3 regions of the Streptomyces colwelliae genome follow, and region 2 is predicted to be linked to each of the others. Evidence: riboswitches for the same ligand, from Rfam matches in the RefSeq annotation. Region 2 holds a riboswitch; each other region holds the start of a gene.

Region 1 (4,981 bases), on a different contig from region 2:
GCACCTACTACGCGCCCAACAACGCGGTCCTGTCCGTGGTCGGCGACATCGACCCCGAGCAGACGCTCGCCTGGATCGAGAAGTACTTCGGGTCCATCGCTTCGCACGACGGCAAGCCCGAGCCCCGCGACGGCACGCTGCCCGAGGTGATCGGCGGGCAACTGCGCGAGGTCGTCGAGGAAGAGGTCCCGGCGCGCGCCCTGATGTGCGCCTACCGCCTGCCGAACGACGGCACGCGCGAGTCCGACGCGGCCGACCTCGCCCTCACCATCCTCGGCGGCGGCGAGTCCTCGCTCCTCTACAACCGCCTTGTACGGCGCGACCGTACGGCCGTTGCGGCGGGCTTCGGCCTGCTGCGGCTGGCCGGAGCGCCCTCCTTGGGGTGGCTGGACGTCAAGACGTCCGGGGACGTCGAGGTGCCCGTCATCGAGGCCGCCATCGACGAGGAGCTCGCCCGGTTCGCCGAGGAGGGCCCCACGGCCGAGGAAATGGAGCGCGCCCAGGCCCAGTTGGAGCGCGAGTGGCTGGACCGTCTCGGCACGGTCGCGGGCCGCGCGGACGAACTGTGCCGGTACGCCGTCCTGTTCGGCGACCCGCAGCTCGCCCTGACCGCCGTACAGCGCGTCCTGGACGTGACGGCGGAGGAGGTGCAGGTGGTCGCCAAGGCCCGACTGCGCCCCGACAACCGCGCGGTGCTCGTGTACGAGCCCATCGCGGACGAGGATGACGAAGCAGAAGCCGGCGACGAGAACGAGGAGGCGGCCAAGTGACCGAGCTCGCCACGATGGAATTCCACCCGCAGCCCCAGGCCGGCGAGGCCAGGCCGTGGGCCTTCCCGGCCCCGGAGCGCGGGACGCTCGGCAACGGCCTGACCGTGCTGCGCTGCCACCGCCCCGGCCAGCAGGTCGTCGCCGTCGAGGTGCTCCTGGACGCGCCCCTGGAGGCCGAACCGGCCGGCCTGGACGGTGTCGCCACGATCACCGCGCGGGCCTTCTCCGAGGGCACCGACAAGCACTCCGCCGAAGAGTTCGCCGCCGAGCTGGAGCGCTCCGGCGCCACCCTCGACGCACACGCCGACCACCCCGGGCTGCGCCTGAGCCTGGAGGTCCCGGCCTCGCGTCTGGCCAAGGGGCTCGGTCTGCTGTCGGACGCGCTGCGGGCGCCCGCCTTCGCGGACAGCGAGGTCGAGCGGCTGGTCCGCAACCGCCTCGACGAGATCCCGCACGAGACGGCCAACCCGTCCCGCCGCGCGGCCAAGGAGCTCTCCAAGGAGCTGTTCCCGGCGACCTCGCGCATGTCGCGCCCGCGCCAGGGCACCGAGGAGACCGTCCAGAAGATCGACTCCGGGGCCGTACGCGCCTTCTACGACCGGCACGTCCGCCCCGCGACGGCCACCGTCGTGGTCGTCGGCGACCTCACCGGCATCGACCTGGACGCGCTGCTCGCCGACACCCTGGGCTCGTGGACGGGCTCCACCGCCCAGCCGCGTCCCGTGCCGCCGGTGACCGCCGACGACACCGGGCGGGTCGTGATCGTGCACCGTCCCGGCGCCGTCCAGACGCAGCTGCTCATCGGCCGCGTCGGCGCCGACCGGCACGACCGCGTGTGGCCCGCGCAGGTGCTCGGCACGTACTGCCTCGGCGGCACCCTCACCTCCCGCCTGGACCGCGTCCTGCGCGAGGAGAAGGGCTACACCTACGGTGTGCGGGCGTTCGGCCAGGTGCTGCGTTCGGCACCCGACGGCACGGGCGCCTCGATGCTCGCCATCAGCGGCTCCGTGGACACCCCGAACACCGGTCCCGCGCTGGACGACCTGTGGACCGTGCTGCGCAAGCTCGCCGAGGGCGGACTCACCGACCCCGAGCGGGACATCGCCGTACAGAACCTCGTCGGGGTGGCGCCGCTCAAGTACGAGACCGCCGCGGCCGTCGCCAGCACGCTGGCCGACCAGGTCGAGCAGTACCTGCCCGACGACTACCAGGCGACGCTGTACCAGCAGCTCGCCGCGACCGGCACCGTGGAGGCCACCGCGGCGGTCGTGAACGCCTTCCCGGTGGACCGTCTGGTGACGATCCTGGTCGGCGACGCGGAGCAGATCAAGGAGCCCGTCGAGGCTCTCGGCATCGGCGAAGTGACCGTCGTCCCGGCCGAGTAGACGACAAGTAGAGAGCCGATCGGCGGCACGCGCGTGTGGGGGCCCTGGTGACTGAAGAGTCATCAGGGCCCCCTAATGTCCGAATTGGGGGAGAGGTTGCCTGTCTGCCCTGTGGCATGTGCAACAAAAACCGTGATCCGTTTGGGGATTGAAAGTTGCCCCCCTTAGCGTCGGTCCGGCTGTCCGTCAGGCACCGCGCCGCACTCGTGGCACCGGACAGTCATCGCCGAGTCCCCGTACGGCGCGAGCCAGGGGAGCCGGGGACCCACAAGTGTCCCTGGGGTGAATCGGACGCCCGCGCCCAGCGAGGGGGTCCGTAGGAGACCTTCCTGCTCCGAACCCGTCAGCTAACCCGGTAGGCGAGAAGGAAGGAAAGGACCAGCCACTCCATGGCGTTCACCCGCGCCACCGGGAAGCACCGTCGCCCGAGCCGGACCCATCGCACCACCGTTCGTGTCGCGAGTGTCGCGGCCCTCACCACCACCGGCGTCGTCGGTACCCTCGCGAGCGCCCCCGCGTTCGCCGCGGAGCCCGCCCCCGAACAGACCGGTCTCACCCCCGTCGTCGCCATGGGCGACTCCGTGGCCGAGAAGATCGACGCCCAGGCCGTCGCCCAGCAGCAGGCCGCCGCTGAAACGCTGGCCAGGGAGACCGCCCGGGCCAAGGCCGCCGCGCAGGCCAAGGCGGAGCGCGAGGCCGAGGTACGCGCCGCCCGCGCGGCCGAGCGCAAGAGGCTCAACACCTTCGTCGCACCGGTCACCGGCTCGTACGTCTCCACCGGCTACAAGACCGGCGGCTCCCTGTGGTCCTCCGGTGCCCACACCGGCATCGACTTCCACGCCTCGACCGGCACCTCCGTGCACGCGGTCGGCTCCGGCACCGTCGTCGAGGCCGGCTGGGGAGGCTCGTACGGCAACCAGGTCGTGATCAAGATGGCCGACGGCATGTACACCATGTACGGCCACCTGTCGTCCATCGGTGTCTCCGTCGGCCAGACGGTCACCCCGGGCGAGCAGATAGGCCTCTCCGGGGCGACAGGCAACGTCACCGGACCGCACCTCCACTTCGAGGCCCGCACGACCGCCGAGTACGGCTCCGACGTCGACCCCGTCGCCTACCTCCGCAAGCACGGCGTGAACGTCTGACGACACGGCGCCGCACTTCCCGAAGCCCTGGCTCGCCGGCCGGGGCTTTCGGCGTTTCCGGAGCCCTCCTGTCCAAAAAATATCCATGGATTCCGGCCCGCCATCGGAAATTCCCGCTCATTGCAATAGAGTCACGGAACACACGTCAATCGTCGACGTTTCACGGGGATTAAGGCGGAGGTCGGACATGCGTATTCCGGCGCACTCGGTATGCACGGCGATCCGGGACGACATCGTCGCCGGTGTCTACGAGCGCGGCAGCCGTCTCACGGAGGAACTCCTCGCGCGCCGGTACGGGGTCTCGCGCGTCCCCGTCCGGGAGGCCTTGCGCACGCTGGAGGCCGAGGGGTTCGTGGTGACCCGGCGGCACGCGGGCGCGTGCGTCGCGGAACCGACCGAGCAGGAGGCCGCCGACCTGCTGGAGATGCGGATGCTGCTGGAGCCGCTCGGCGCCTCGCGGGCCGCCCAGCGGCGCACCGAGGCCCACCTCAAGGTGCTGCGCGGCCTCGTCAGGCTGGGCCAGGAGCGCGCCAGGAGGGGCAACAGCGAGGATCTGCGCTCCCTGGGCAGCTGGTTCCACGAGACGCTGGCACAGGCCTCCGGGAGCCCCGCGCTGACCTCGATGCTGACCCAGCTGCGGCACAAGATCGCCTGGATGTACGCGGTGGACGCACCGGCCAACCCCGTGGAGTCCTGGGCCGAGCACGGGGCCATCGTGGACGCGGTGGCGCGCGGCGACGGCGAGCGCGCGCGGGCGATCACCGCCCTGCACACCGAGCGCGCGGGCACCGCGCACCGGCTGCGCTTTCCCGGCGGCGCGAACGGCACGGAGCGTGTGAGGACTTCGCAACCTCCCGTAAACATGTCGGGTCTGCGGCATTAACACGGGCGCCGTATACAAAGAGAGGTAATTCGCGGGGGATTATTTATGCTGCCCGTAAGTGGAAATTACGAAGGGCTCGCCCGGTAATTCGGACGAGCCCTTCGAGGTTGCGGTGGATCGTTTTTGGGCGAAAAGCACCGCGACCGTCAATTGCGGGGTTGTCAGACGGTCTCGGGGAGTTCTTCAAGGCCCTCCGCGACCAGCTTCGCCAGGCGGTCGAGGGCCGCGTCGGCGCCCTCGGCCTCGGAGGCGAGGACGATCTCCTCGCCGCCCTGGGCGCCCAGGCCCAGGACCGCGAGCATGGAGGCCGCGTTGACGGGGTTGCCGTCGGCCTTGGCGATCGTCACGGGGATACCCGAGGCCGTGGTGGCCCGGACGAAGATGGAGGCGGGGCGGGCGTGAAGGCCCTCCGCCCAGCCGACGTTGACGCGGCGCTCAGCCATGTGATGCTGCCCTTCAGAGTCTCAGGGTTGTCTAGACCAGTTTCCCACACGTGAAGCGAGCCCGGACCGGTCCCGTGGACCGTCCGGAGCGAGTCGTCGGACCGCGGCCTCGGCCCGACTTCCCCTTGCTGTTTTCTCCCACAGACTGCCTCGCGCCGTTGTCAGACGCGAGCCGTACGCTGGGGCCCATGCAGACCTCGTCGGACCGGCACGAGTACCCCGCCCACTGGGAAGCCGACGTGGTGCTGCGCGACGGGGGTACCGCGCGCGTCAGGCCCATCACCGTCGACGACGCCGAGCGCCTGGTCAGCTTCTACGAGCAGGTCTCCGACGAGTCGAAGTACTACCGCTTCTT
Region 2 (4,981 bases):
CGCACTGCGCCGCCGGTGCCGGTGGTGGTGCCGCCGTGGCCGCCGGTGTACGGGTCGTACGGGACTCCCCTGTACAACCCGTACCGGTCCTGACGGCCCTCAGGCCGAGGCGTCCGTCAGCTTCGCGAGCTCCGTGTCCGTCAGCTCCAGTTCGGCCACGCCCAGCAGTGCGGGGAGCTGGTCGACCGTGCGGGCGGAGGCGATCGGGGCCGCGACGGTGGGCCGGGCGGCGAGCCAGGCCAGGGCCACCGTCGCCACGGGCGCCTCATGGGCCTGGGCGACCTCGTCCAAGGCGGTCAGCACCTTCTGGCCGCGCTCCGATTCGAGGTACTGCGCCGCGCGCCCCGCCCGCGCGCTCTCCACGCTCGTACCGGGGCGGTACTTGCCGGTGAGGAATCCGGCGGCCAGCGCGAAGTACGGCAGCGCCGACAGGCCGTTCCGCGCGGCGACCTCGCTCAGCTCGCCCTCGTAGGTGTCGCGCGAGACCAGGTTGTAGTGCGGCTGGATCGCGACATAGCGCGCCAGGCCCTCGCGGTCGGAGAAGTCGAGGGATGCCTTCAGGCGCTCCGGGGAGATGTTGGAGGCGGCGATCTGCCGGACCTTGCCCGCCTTCACCAGCTCGTCCAGGGCGCCGATGATCTCCTCGACCGGGACCTCGACCTTGTCCCAGTGCGTGTAGTAGAGGTCGATGTGGTCCGTGCCCAGACGGCGCAGGGACGCGTCCGCGGCGGCCTTGATGTTGGCGGCGCTCAGCCCCTGGAACTCGGGGTGCTGGCTGACCTTGGTGGCGATGACGACGTCGGAGCGGTTGCCGCGGGCCTTGAGCCACTTGCCGATGATGGTCTCGGACTCGCCGCCCTGGTTGCCCGGCACGAACGCCGAGTACGAGTCGGCGGTGTCGACGAAGTTGCCGCCCGCGGCGGTGTACGCGTCGAGGACGGCGAAGGAGGTCGCCTCGTCGGCGGTCCAGCCGAAGACGTTGCCGCCGAGGGAGAGCGGGAAGACCTCGAGATCGGACCGGCCCAGCTTGCGAAGAGAAGTCATGACTCTCTTCAACGGCCGGGCCGGAACCGGATATTCCAGACGCTCAGGGGTTGAGGCCCTTGCTGCGCAGCCAGGGCGCCGGGTCGCTCGCGGTGGCGGCGCCGTTGATGTGCACCTCCAGGTGGAGGTGCGGCCCGGTCACGTTGCCGGTCGCGCCGACGCGGCCGATGACCTCGCCGGTGGAGACCTTCTGGCCGACGCTGACGTTGATCGAGGACTGGTGGCAGAACCACAGCTCGGTGCCGTCGTCGAGGGTGAGGATCGTGCGGTAGCCGTACGACCCGGCCCAGCCCGCCTCGGTGACCGTGCCGCTGTGGATCGCCTTGATCAGCGTGCCGGTGGGAGCGGCGAAGTCGAGGCCGGTGTGGTACCCGGAGGACCACATCGAGCCGGCCTGGCCGAAGGTGCCGGTGATCGTGTACGAGCCGACCGGCAGCGTGTACTGCTTGGCCAGCTCGGCGAGCTTCGCGGCCTCGGCCTTCTTCTTGGCGGCGGCCTCCGCGGCCTCCTTCGCGTCGGCGGCCTTCTTGGCGGCGTCCTTCTCGGCCTTGGCGGCGGCGTCGTCGACCTGCTTGGCGACGGCGGCCTCGACGGCGGCCTTCGACTTGCCGTCGACCTGCACCTGCTGCGACTCGGCCTGCGCCATGATCCGGTTGCGCAGCAGCTCGCCCGCGTCCGAGGCGCCCTTGGCGGTCTCGGTGGTGGTCACGCCGACGCTGCTGAGCGCGGTCGCGGAACCCTTGGGGGTGCTGCTGGAGGAGTCGTCCAGCAGGTGGCCCACGGAGGGCAGGTCGGGCATGGAGATGGAGACCGGCGGCTTGCCGGTGTTGGCGCTGGCCATACCGCCCGCGCTGACGGCGGCTATGACACCGACGCCCAGGACGGTGGAGCTGCGGGCGAATCCCCCGCCACCACGCTGCTTGGCGACACGGTGCTTGCCGCGGTTGGGAGGTACGGACTCCGCGCTGGGATTCCACTCCTCCCAGGGGCCCTCGTCGGGGCGGTAACCGCCGTAGACGACAGGGGCTTCTGGGGCAGCCTGGTTGGACGCCACGTGGGCGTGCTCCTTTCCTTCCTTCTCGCCTACCGGGTTAGCTGACGGGTTCGGAGCAGGAAGGTCTCCTACGCGCGTAAACCGGCCGTGTTGCCACGGCGGTCGACGAGCGATTCACCCCAAGTGGTGGTTCCCCGGTTCCCTTGCGGGATTCGGCGCGTGCGCACGGAGCCATCTCTTGTGACGGCTGGGACGACCGCGCTGCGTTATCGAACGTTAATAGACACGGGCGCCCGTTTCCAAGCTGTTCGGCTTGATCATTAACCTTTCCTTGCTGGACGAACGGCCCACCACCGGCGAAAAACGGGCGAGTTGGCCAAGTCTCAGAATTCCCACAGGTATTGACGGGATGTCAGTTGTTATGCGGAGGGCGCTCACCCGATCACCCCCGGTGACAGCTGCCGCGGATGTCCGTCTATGGATGTCTTACGGCGATCATCGCCATGTCGTCCGTCATGCCACCCCCCGAGTACCGGCGCACCTCCTTGGCGAGGATGCCGAGCAACGCCTCGGGACTCCGGAAGGTCCGGCCGGCCAGCCGCTCCTCGGGGTCGTAGAAGACACCGCGGGAGTCGCGCGCCTCGGACAGCCCGTCGGTGTGGACGAGGAGAGTGGCCCCGCCCGGGAACGCGAACTCCTCGGCGCGGTCGGGCCAGACCCCCAACTCGCCCATTCCCAGGGGCAGTGCGGGCTCCTGGACCTGCAACGTGCGCACGGCGCCGTCCTCGTGCAGGAGCAGCGGCGGCGGATGCCCCCGGTCGACGATCCGTACGACGCCGTCGCCATGCGGGAGTTCGGCGAGGACGGCCGTGGTGAACCCCTCGAACGCGTCGAGCCCATCGCGCCGGGTGCCCTCGCGCGCCAGCGCCCGCTCCAGCCGCTGGGCGACCGCCTCCAGGGTCGCCTCCTGCTCGGCGGCCTCCCGGAACGCCCCGATGACCACGGCGACGGCGGCGACCGCGCCCATGCCCTTGCCGCGCACGTCGCCGACGACCAGCCGTACGCCGTGCGGGGTGTCCTGCACCGCGTACAGGTCGCCGCCGATGAACGCGCCCTCCTGCGCCGCCTCGTACCGTGCCGCGATCTCGAACCCGCCGATCCGCTCGGCCGGTTCGGGCAGTACGGCGCGCTGGGCGGCCTCGGCGATCTCGCGCGCGGAGGCGAGCTGTTCGCTGCTGCGGCGGACCAGGGCGTTGATGAGGACGGCGAGGACCGCGACCGTCGCGACGGTGGCCGTCTCGGTGATCGCGTCGGTGTGGAGGACGATGCCGAGCTTGATGTGGATCGCGAGGACGACGGCGACGCAGACCAGGCCGGTGAGCACGGTGCCGCGCCGCGAGTAGAGCGGGGCGGCGACCAGCGGGGCGGCGGTGAAGAACGGGGCCGCGGTGAAGTCCCGCGGGGTGAGGTAGTCGTAGAACGCCCCGGCGATCAGCAGCAGCGCCGGCAGTTGGTGGGCGAAGGTGCGGGCGCAGGAGATCCGGCGTCCCTCGACGGGGCCGAGGCCCGGGTCGGGCACGGGATCGCCGGGCAGGCGCCCGCCGGCTCGCACATACGGACCCTCCTCCTCCACGGATCCAGTTTTTCCTGGTGGGGGGAGGGCGGCGAGCGGTATGGGCCGATCGGGGGGATCAAAAAAGGGGGGAAACACCAAGGGCCGGAATCCATTTCTGGATTCCGGCCCTTGGCCTTAGTAGCGGGGACAGGATTTGAACCTGCGACCTCTGGGTTATGAGCCCAGCGAGCTACCGAGCTGCTCCACCCCGCGCCGTTGTGATTGCAACTATACGCCATCCGCGGGGTCCGAAGTCACACAGGTTTCAGTCCGCCGTCAGTCGGCGGTGTTCCCGGCGTGCGTGAGGGTCTCCCAGGAGACGAAGAGGTCGTCGCTGCCGGCCGGCCGGGTGGACTCGGCGAGCTTGTGCGCGGCGGGCACCTTCACGCCGAGCCGGCCCTCCAGGTGGTTGACGGCGACCTCCAGGTCGGGCCCCATGTTCCGGTCGACCTTGCCGCCGCACAGCCAGGCGGGCGCGGGCTCGCCGAGCTGGTAGCGGGCGTGGAACTCGAGGGCGGCCTTGAGCCGGTCCTTGACCCCGTCGTACAGGTCGACGCCCTGGTGCCAGGCGGTCTCGGCGATGTGGGCGGTCGCCGCCAGCGAGTACCCGACGTGCTTGAAGTTGCGGCAGGTCTCCTGGGCGACGCCGTCCCTGAACGTCGTCTGCTTGAACCAGTACGTCGTCAGCTTCTGCGGGGTGGTGAGCTTCGAGCCCGCCGGGGTGAGCGGCACCTTGCCGTCCTTGGCGAGGTAGAAGTAGGCGGGCACGCGGTCACGGAAGCGTTCGACGGCCGCGTCGAAGGCCTTGTGGTCGTCGAGGAAGACGGCGATGCCGATCGCCGCGTCCGTCATCGCGAGATCCCAGTTGCCGTTGTAGTCCGGCAGGTTCTTCGTGACTTCCGGCTCGTAGGCGGTACGCAGCATCGTCCCGAACCGCTTCACCCGGTCCGCCGGCCATCCGGCGCCGGGCGCGTACCGCACGATCTCGGCCGCCCGCACCCACGTCGAACCGGCCCACGCGGTCTGGAGCCCGGCGTCGTCGGAGGTGTGCTCCTTCATCTTCGCCGACCAGTCGTCCATGATCTCCCGCGCCTTCAGCGCGTGATGCTGCTTCCCGGTGATGCTGAACAGCAGGGCCTGCGTGTACGCCGCGATCGCGTCCTCGCGCTCCTCGACACAGCCGTGCGCGGCCTTGCCGTTCCAGGGGCAGTCGACGTCGGCGTACGGCTTCGCCGTGTACTTGTACGACCCGTACTTGCTGTCCCGCATCCCGAAGTACGCCTTCAGCCAGGGCTGCTTGCCGGCGGCGACGTTCTTGCGTACGGCGT
Region 3 (4,981 bases), on a different contig from region 2:
TCACCGGCCCGCTCGACGCCCCCGGCGGCCCCGACCGCCTGGCGGGTTACCGAGACGTCTTGACGGAGGCAGGCCTCCCGCACGACCCCACCCTGGTGGTCGAGGGCGACTACCGCCGCACGGGCGGCGAGGAAGCGGCCCGCAGACTCCTGGCCCAGGCCCCGGACATAGACGCGGTCTTCGTAGCCTCCGACCTGATGGCCCTCGGCGTCGTCAACACCCTCCAACAATCCGGCCGTTCGGTCCCGGATGACATCGCTGTCGGAGGCTTCGACGACTCGGCGGCGGCCACCTCCATCACCCCGGCCCTCACGACCATGCGCCAGCCCTACGACCGCATCAGCGCCGAGATGGTGAGGATGCTGCTGGCCCAGATCGCCGGCGAGGACACGGCGGGCGTGATTCTGCCTACGGAACTGGTGGTACGGGAGTCGGCATAACGGCCGTAACTGTCAAACCAACCGGAACACGGGTCAACGCATGTGAAGGCAGGAGCCGTCCGGTTCGTGTCGAGTCGGTGGGGCGTTCCATCCGTATTCTCTGATCATGGCCGCACCCCTCGCATATGCACTGATCGCCACCGACCTGGACGGGACGCTGCTGCGCGGCGACGACACACTCTCCGACCGGTCCCTCGCCGCACTGCGGCGGGTGGCGGCGGCGGGTGCCCGGCACCTCGTCGTCACCGGCAGGCCCGCCCCGAGGGTGCGACCGCTCCTCGACGACCTCGGCAGCAGGGGGCTCGCGGTGTGCGGACAGGGCGCGCAGTTGTACGACGCCGGCGCGGACCGTCTGCTCTGGTCGGTCACCCTGGACCGGGAGTTGGCGGAGACCGCGCTCGGCAAGATCGAGGCGGAGGTGGGCCAGGTGTACGCGGCGGTAGACCAGGACGGCGTGGACGGCCTCACCCTGATCGAGCCCGGCTACTTGATGCCGCACCCCACGCTCCCCGCGGTACGGGTAGGCAAGCGGGACGACCTCTGGTGCGAACCCATCAGCAAGGTGCTGCTCCGTCACCCCGCCCTGGAGGACGACGAGTTGGCGTCCACGGCCCGCTCGGTGGTCGGTTCCCTGGCCTCGGTCACCATGTCGGGCCCCGGCACCGTCGAACTCCAGCCACTCGGCATCACCAAGGCAACGGGACTGGCCCTCGCCGCCCGCCACTTGGGCCTGTCCCCGTCCGACACCATCGCCTTCGGCGACATGCCGAACGACATCCCGATGTTCGACTGGGCGGCCCACGGAGTGGCGATGGCCAACGCCCACCCCGAACTCAAGGCGGTAGCCGACGAGGTGACGTCCTCGAACGAGGACGACGGAATCGCCCTGGTACTTGAGAGATTGTTCAGCTAGAACGCCCTGCTTTTAGGGGCGCGGGGAACTGCGCGACCAGCCACGACGGCGCGGCAGTCAAACAAACAACCCGTCGTGGCTGATCCAACGATTTCTAGTAAGCCCCGTACACGTTGTCGATGGAGCCATACACCGCGGCGGCGTAGTTACAAGCAGCGGTGATGTTCGCAACCGGGTCATACGGGTCAAACGAAGTCCCGGCAACGTGATACGCGTTGAACGTCGGGTCGATCACCTGAAGCAACCCCTTCGACGGCGTACCCGCCGCCGCGTTGGAGTCCCAGTTGTTGATCGCGTACTGGTTCCCGGAAGACTCACGGATCACGTTCCGGTAGATCCCGTTGTACGTACCCGGAATCCCCTTCTGCGCCATGATCGCGAGCGACTCCCGAATCCACCCGTCAAGGGTGTTGGGGTACCCGGCAAGCGTGGTCGAGGCGGCGGTGGTCGACGTGGTGGCCGCGGACGCGGTGGTCGCACCGACGACAGGCAGCGCGAGGATCGCGACACCGGTACCGGTGAGAACGGCACGGCGGACGAGGCGGGCGCGGCGGGACTGAGCGGATGCAGGCATGACGAGGTTCCTCTCCGTCGCCTGCGAGGTGAGCTGTCGGGTTCGGGCTGGGAGGTGCCCGGCCACGCCCTGACGGACGTGACTTAACCCCAAGCCGTTCCGGTCATGACGACCGGCCCGGCGGCTTACCTGGTTCCCCCGCTCCTGCCGTGCGAGAAGTTCGTGACTGGGATGCCGGGCGGCGGCAGGATTCGGCGTTCCGCTCGACAGGCCGGGAAACTATGCGAGAGCACATGTCCGGAACAAGTGGCGGAATCACACCTAACCCCTATTGACCTTGGTCTGAGGCGTATGAGGCACTTGATCCTTTGCGTGAGCCAAGGGTCAACTGTCAAATGCCGTAAGGGAAAACGCGGGCAGACCAGGACACAGGGCACGCACAGAAACGCGTGACCCAACTCACGGGAGGATTAAGAACGGCAAATCGGGCATTCATCCTCAACTGGCAGTTCTCGGAATCCTTTTCTCCCATGTGCGGTGGAAGATCACTTCTTCGCCCTCGGTGCAGATGACCTCGTTCGAGGTAATAAATTCCGTTTCGTCGCAAGTAATCTCCGACCGCGTCCGCACGGTCGTGTCCCACCCCAGCTCCGGCCGGTGCAGCCGGATCGACCAGTCCGAGCGGGTGCGGGCCGACAGCGGATCCGACTCGTCGATCGTGTACGTCTCCAACGCGTCCTCGGTGAACTCGAGCCCGTCCGGGTACACGCGCGTGCCGCCGTACCGGGGGTCCACCTCCAGCCGCCACTCGCCCTTCGCGACATCCCGTACGACCAGCCGCTCGGGGCGCGGTTCGTCCAGCGTGGCCGGGTAGTTGACCCCGAGGGGCTCGGCCTCCTCGGGTTCGTCGAACCGGATGTCCTCCGTCAACTCCTGTTCCCGCACCGGGAGTTCGAGCGCGCTCCCCTCCGGGTCCAGCGTGAACCCCGCCGCCGATTCCGGCTGCGGCCAGATCCACGGCCAGTACGCCGACGACACCGCGAGCCGGATGCGGTGCCCGGGCGGGAACGCGTGCCCGATGCCGTTCAGCTCGAAGGTCACGTCCTCGGTGGTGCCCGGCGTCCACGGCACCGCCCGGTCCCGCCCATGCCGCGCCGACAGGTTCAGCACACCCCGGGTGACCAGGGTCGAGGCGCCGTCGGGGGCCACGTCGCACAGCCGGGCGATCACCTGCCCGCGCGGCACCTCACAGGTCAGCCGCAGCCGCACCCTCGGCCGCCCCAGCACCCACGTCTCGGCCGGCACCTCGAACTCGAAGCACGCGGAGCGCGCGTCCTCGTCCCGCTGGTCCGGCGGCAGGTCGGCGTCGTTCCCGAAGGGGAAGAAACGGCCCGCGTCCACGCCCGTGTGCATGGGGGAGCGGACGATCACGGGGGCACCCCGGAGGCCGTACGTCGTCGTCTTCACGTGCGGCGAGGGCCACGCGGGCTCGCCGACCCAACGGCCCGGCAGGGTGTCGTAGACCGTGGCCGGAGGGTGCGAGTCGCTGACGTAGGCGCGGAGGAGGGGGTCCGTCATCACTCCTGTGTCGATGCCCTTGAGGTGCTGATCCCACCAGCGGAGGGTCTCCTGGAGGAAGCCGATCGCGGGGCCCGGCGGCAGGCCGCGGTCCGGGTACTGGTGCGACCACGGGCCGATCAGGCCGCGTACGCGGTCCGGCGGGAGGTGTTCGACGAGCCGTAGGACCGTGTCGCGGTACGGGTCGTGCCAGCCGCCCACCGCGAGGACGGCCGCGTCGATCGCGCCGTAGTCCTCGCAGACGCTGCCGTGCTTCCAGTAGTCGTCGCGGATCTGGTGGGCGAGCCAGGTGTGGATGAACGGGTCGATCTGTTCGAGGCGCTTGAGCCACGTGTCGCGCCAGACGAGGCCCGCGTACTCGGGGTCCGGCGGGCGGGCGACGAAGGCGAGCATGGTGGCCGCCCAGGCGTGCAGGTCGACCGCGAGGGCGGAACCTCCCATGTAGTGCACGTCGTTGTCGTAGCGGTCGTCCGTCGAGCAGACCGTGACGATCGCCTTGAGCGGCTCGGGCGCGAGGGCCGCGATCTGGAGGGAGTTGAAGCCGCCCCAGGAGATGCCGAACATGCCGACCTTGCCCGTGCACCAGGGCTGCGCGGCAAGCCAGTTGACCACTTCTACGCCGTCGGCGAGTTCCTGCGCGTCGTACTCGTCGCCGGGGGCACCCTCACTGTTGCCGTGCCCGCGCACATCGACCCGGACGGAGGCGTAGCCGTGGCCCGCGTACCAGGGGTGGCGCTGGGCGTCGCGGGGCGCCGTCCAGTCGGTCAGGCGGTACGGGAGGTACTCGAGGAGCGCCGGTACGGGTTCGTCCGTCACCGGGCGCCACACGCGCGCGTAGAGGCGTGTTCCGTCGGGCAGCGGGATACGGAGGTCCTCGTGGGCCGTCTCGTAGGGGAAGGAGGTTCGGATGTGCATGACGTGACCCCTGGGGCTCCGTTGGCTTCAGTGGACCGGGTGCATCGTGCGGCGCAGCCACGGCGCGGCGGCCATCACCGCGAGGCCCGCGGCCACCGCGATCGCGCCGTTGACGCCGAAGTAGGCCGGCTTGGAGACGTCGTCGTAGAGCTTCACCGTCTGGGCCTGGATGCCGTTCGCGAGGGCGAGGGACAGGAACCAGAGGGACATGGTCTGGCTGGAGAAGGCGGCCGGGGCGAGCTTCGTCGTGGCCGACATGCCGGAGGTCTCCAGGAGGATGTCGCCGAGGCCGAGCAGGAAGTACGAGCCGACGATCCACCAGGCCGACATCGTGTAGCTGTCGTTCGCGTGCCCGGAGGTCGGCAGGACCATCAGCAGGAACGACAGGCCGCCGAGTACGACGCCGATCGCGATCTTGTTGGAGGCGTGCGGCTGGCTACGGCCCATGCGGACCCAGAGCGCGGCGACCAGGGGCGCGAGCCCGACCTCGAAGGCGCCGAGCGCGCTCGCGTACCAGCTGGCGGGGAAGTCGAAGCCGAGGATGGTCGTCTCGGCGTTCGACGCGGCCAGTAGCATCATCGTCGAATAGGCCTGGAAGAGAATGAAGTTGAAGACCGTGGA

Evidence for each region. A riboswitch is a leader RNA that binds a small molecule or an ion and turns the genes downstream of it on or off. The one in region 2 is predicted to bind cyclic di-AMP.
Region 1: linked by a shared signal. The riboswitch ahead of ACNFOC_RS27015 (M23 family metallopeptidase) and the one ahead of ACNFOC_RS41535 (M23 family metallopeptidase) in region 2 are both predicted to bind cyclic di-AMP.
Region 3: linked by a shared signal. The riboswitch ahead of ACNFOC_RS31905 (transglycosylase SLT domain-containing protein) and the one ahead of ACNFOC_RS41535 (M23 family metallopeptidase) in region 2 are both predicted to bind cyclic di-AMP.

The regions. Positions count from the first base shown of each region.
Region 1 covers NZ_JBLTJC010000141.1:4,538-9,518, forward strand. The annotation lists gene ACNFOC_RS27005 (M16 family metallopeptidase) at 1-770, shown strand, start outside; gene ACNFOC_RS27010 (M16 family metallopeptidase) at 767-2,155, shown strand; cyclic di-AMP (ydaO/yuaA leader) riboswitch at 2,370-2,531, shown strand; gene ACNFOC_RS27015 (M23 family metallopeptidase) at 2,545-3,300, shown strand; gene ACNFOC_RS27020 (GntR family transcriptional regulator) at 3,488-4,183, shown strand; gene ACNFOC_RS27025 (HPr family phosphocarrier protein) at 4,345-4,626, opposite strand; gene ACNFOC_RS27030 (bifunctional acetate--CoA ligase family protein/GNAT family N-acetyltransferase) at 4,815-4,981, shown strand, end outside.
Region 2 covers NZ_JBLTJC010000323.1:6,719-11,699, forward strand. The annotation lists gene ACNFOC_RS41525 (PrsW family intramembrane metalloprotease) at 1-93, shown strand, start outside; gene ACNFOC_RS41530 (aldo/keto reductase) at 100-1,044, opposite strand; gene ACNFOC_RS41535 (M23 family metallopeptidase) at 1,088-2,098, opposite strand; cyclic di-AMP (ydaO/yuaA leader) riboswitch at 2,110-2,266, opposite strand; gene ACNFOC_RS41540 (PP2C family protein-serine/threonine phosphatase) at 2,514-3,671, opposite strand; tRNA gene ACNFOC_RS41545 (tRNA-Met) at 3,793-3,866, opposite strand; gene ACNFOC_RS41550 (alginate lyase family protein) at 3,930-4,981, opposite strand, start outside.
Region 3 covers NZ_JBLTJC010000188.1:9,875-14,855, forward strand. The annotation lists gene ACNFOC_RS31895 (LacI family DNA-binding transcriptional regulator) at 1-440, shown strand, start outside; gene ACNFOC_RS31900 (HAD family hydrolase) at 547-1,353, shown strand; gene ACNFOC_RS31905 (transglycosylase SLT domain-containing protein) at 1,448-1,927, opposite strand; cyclic di-AMP (ydaO/yuaA leader) riboswitch at 1,931-2,102, opposite strand; gene ACNFOC_RS31910 (CocE/NonD family hydrolase) at 2,366-4,360, opposite strand; gene ACNFOC_RS31915 (peptide MFS transporter) at 4,388-4,981, opposite strand, start outside.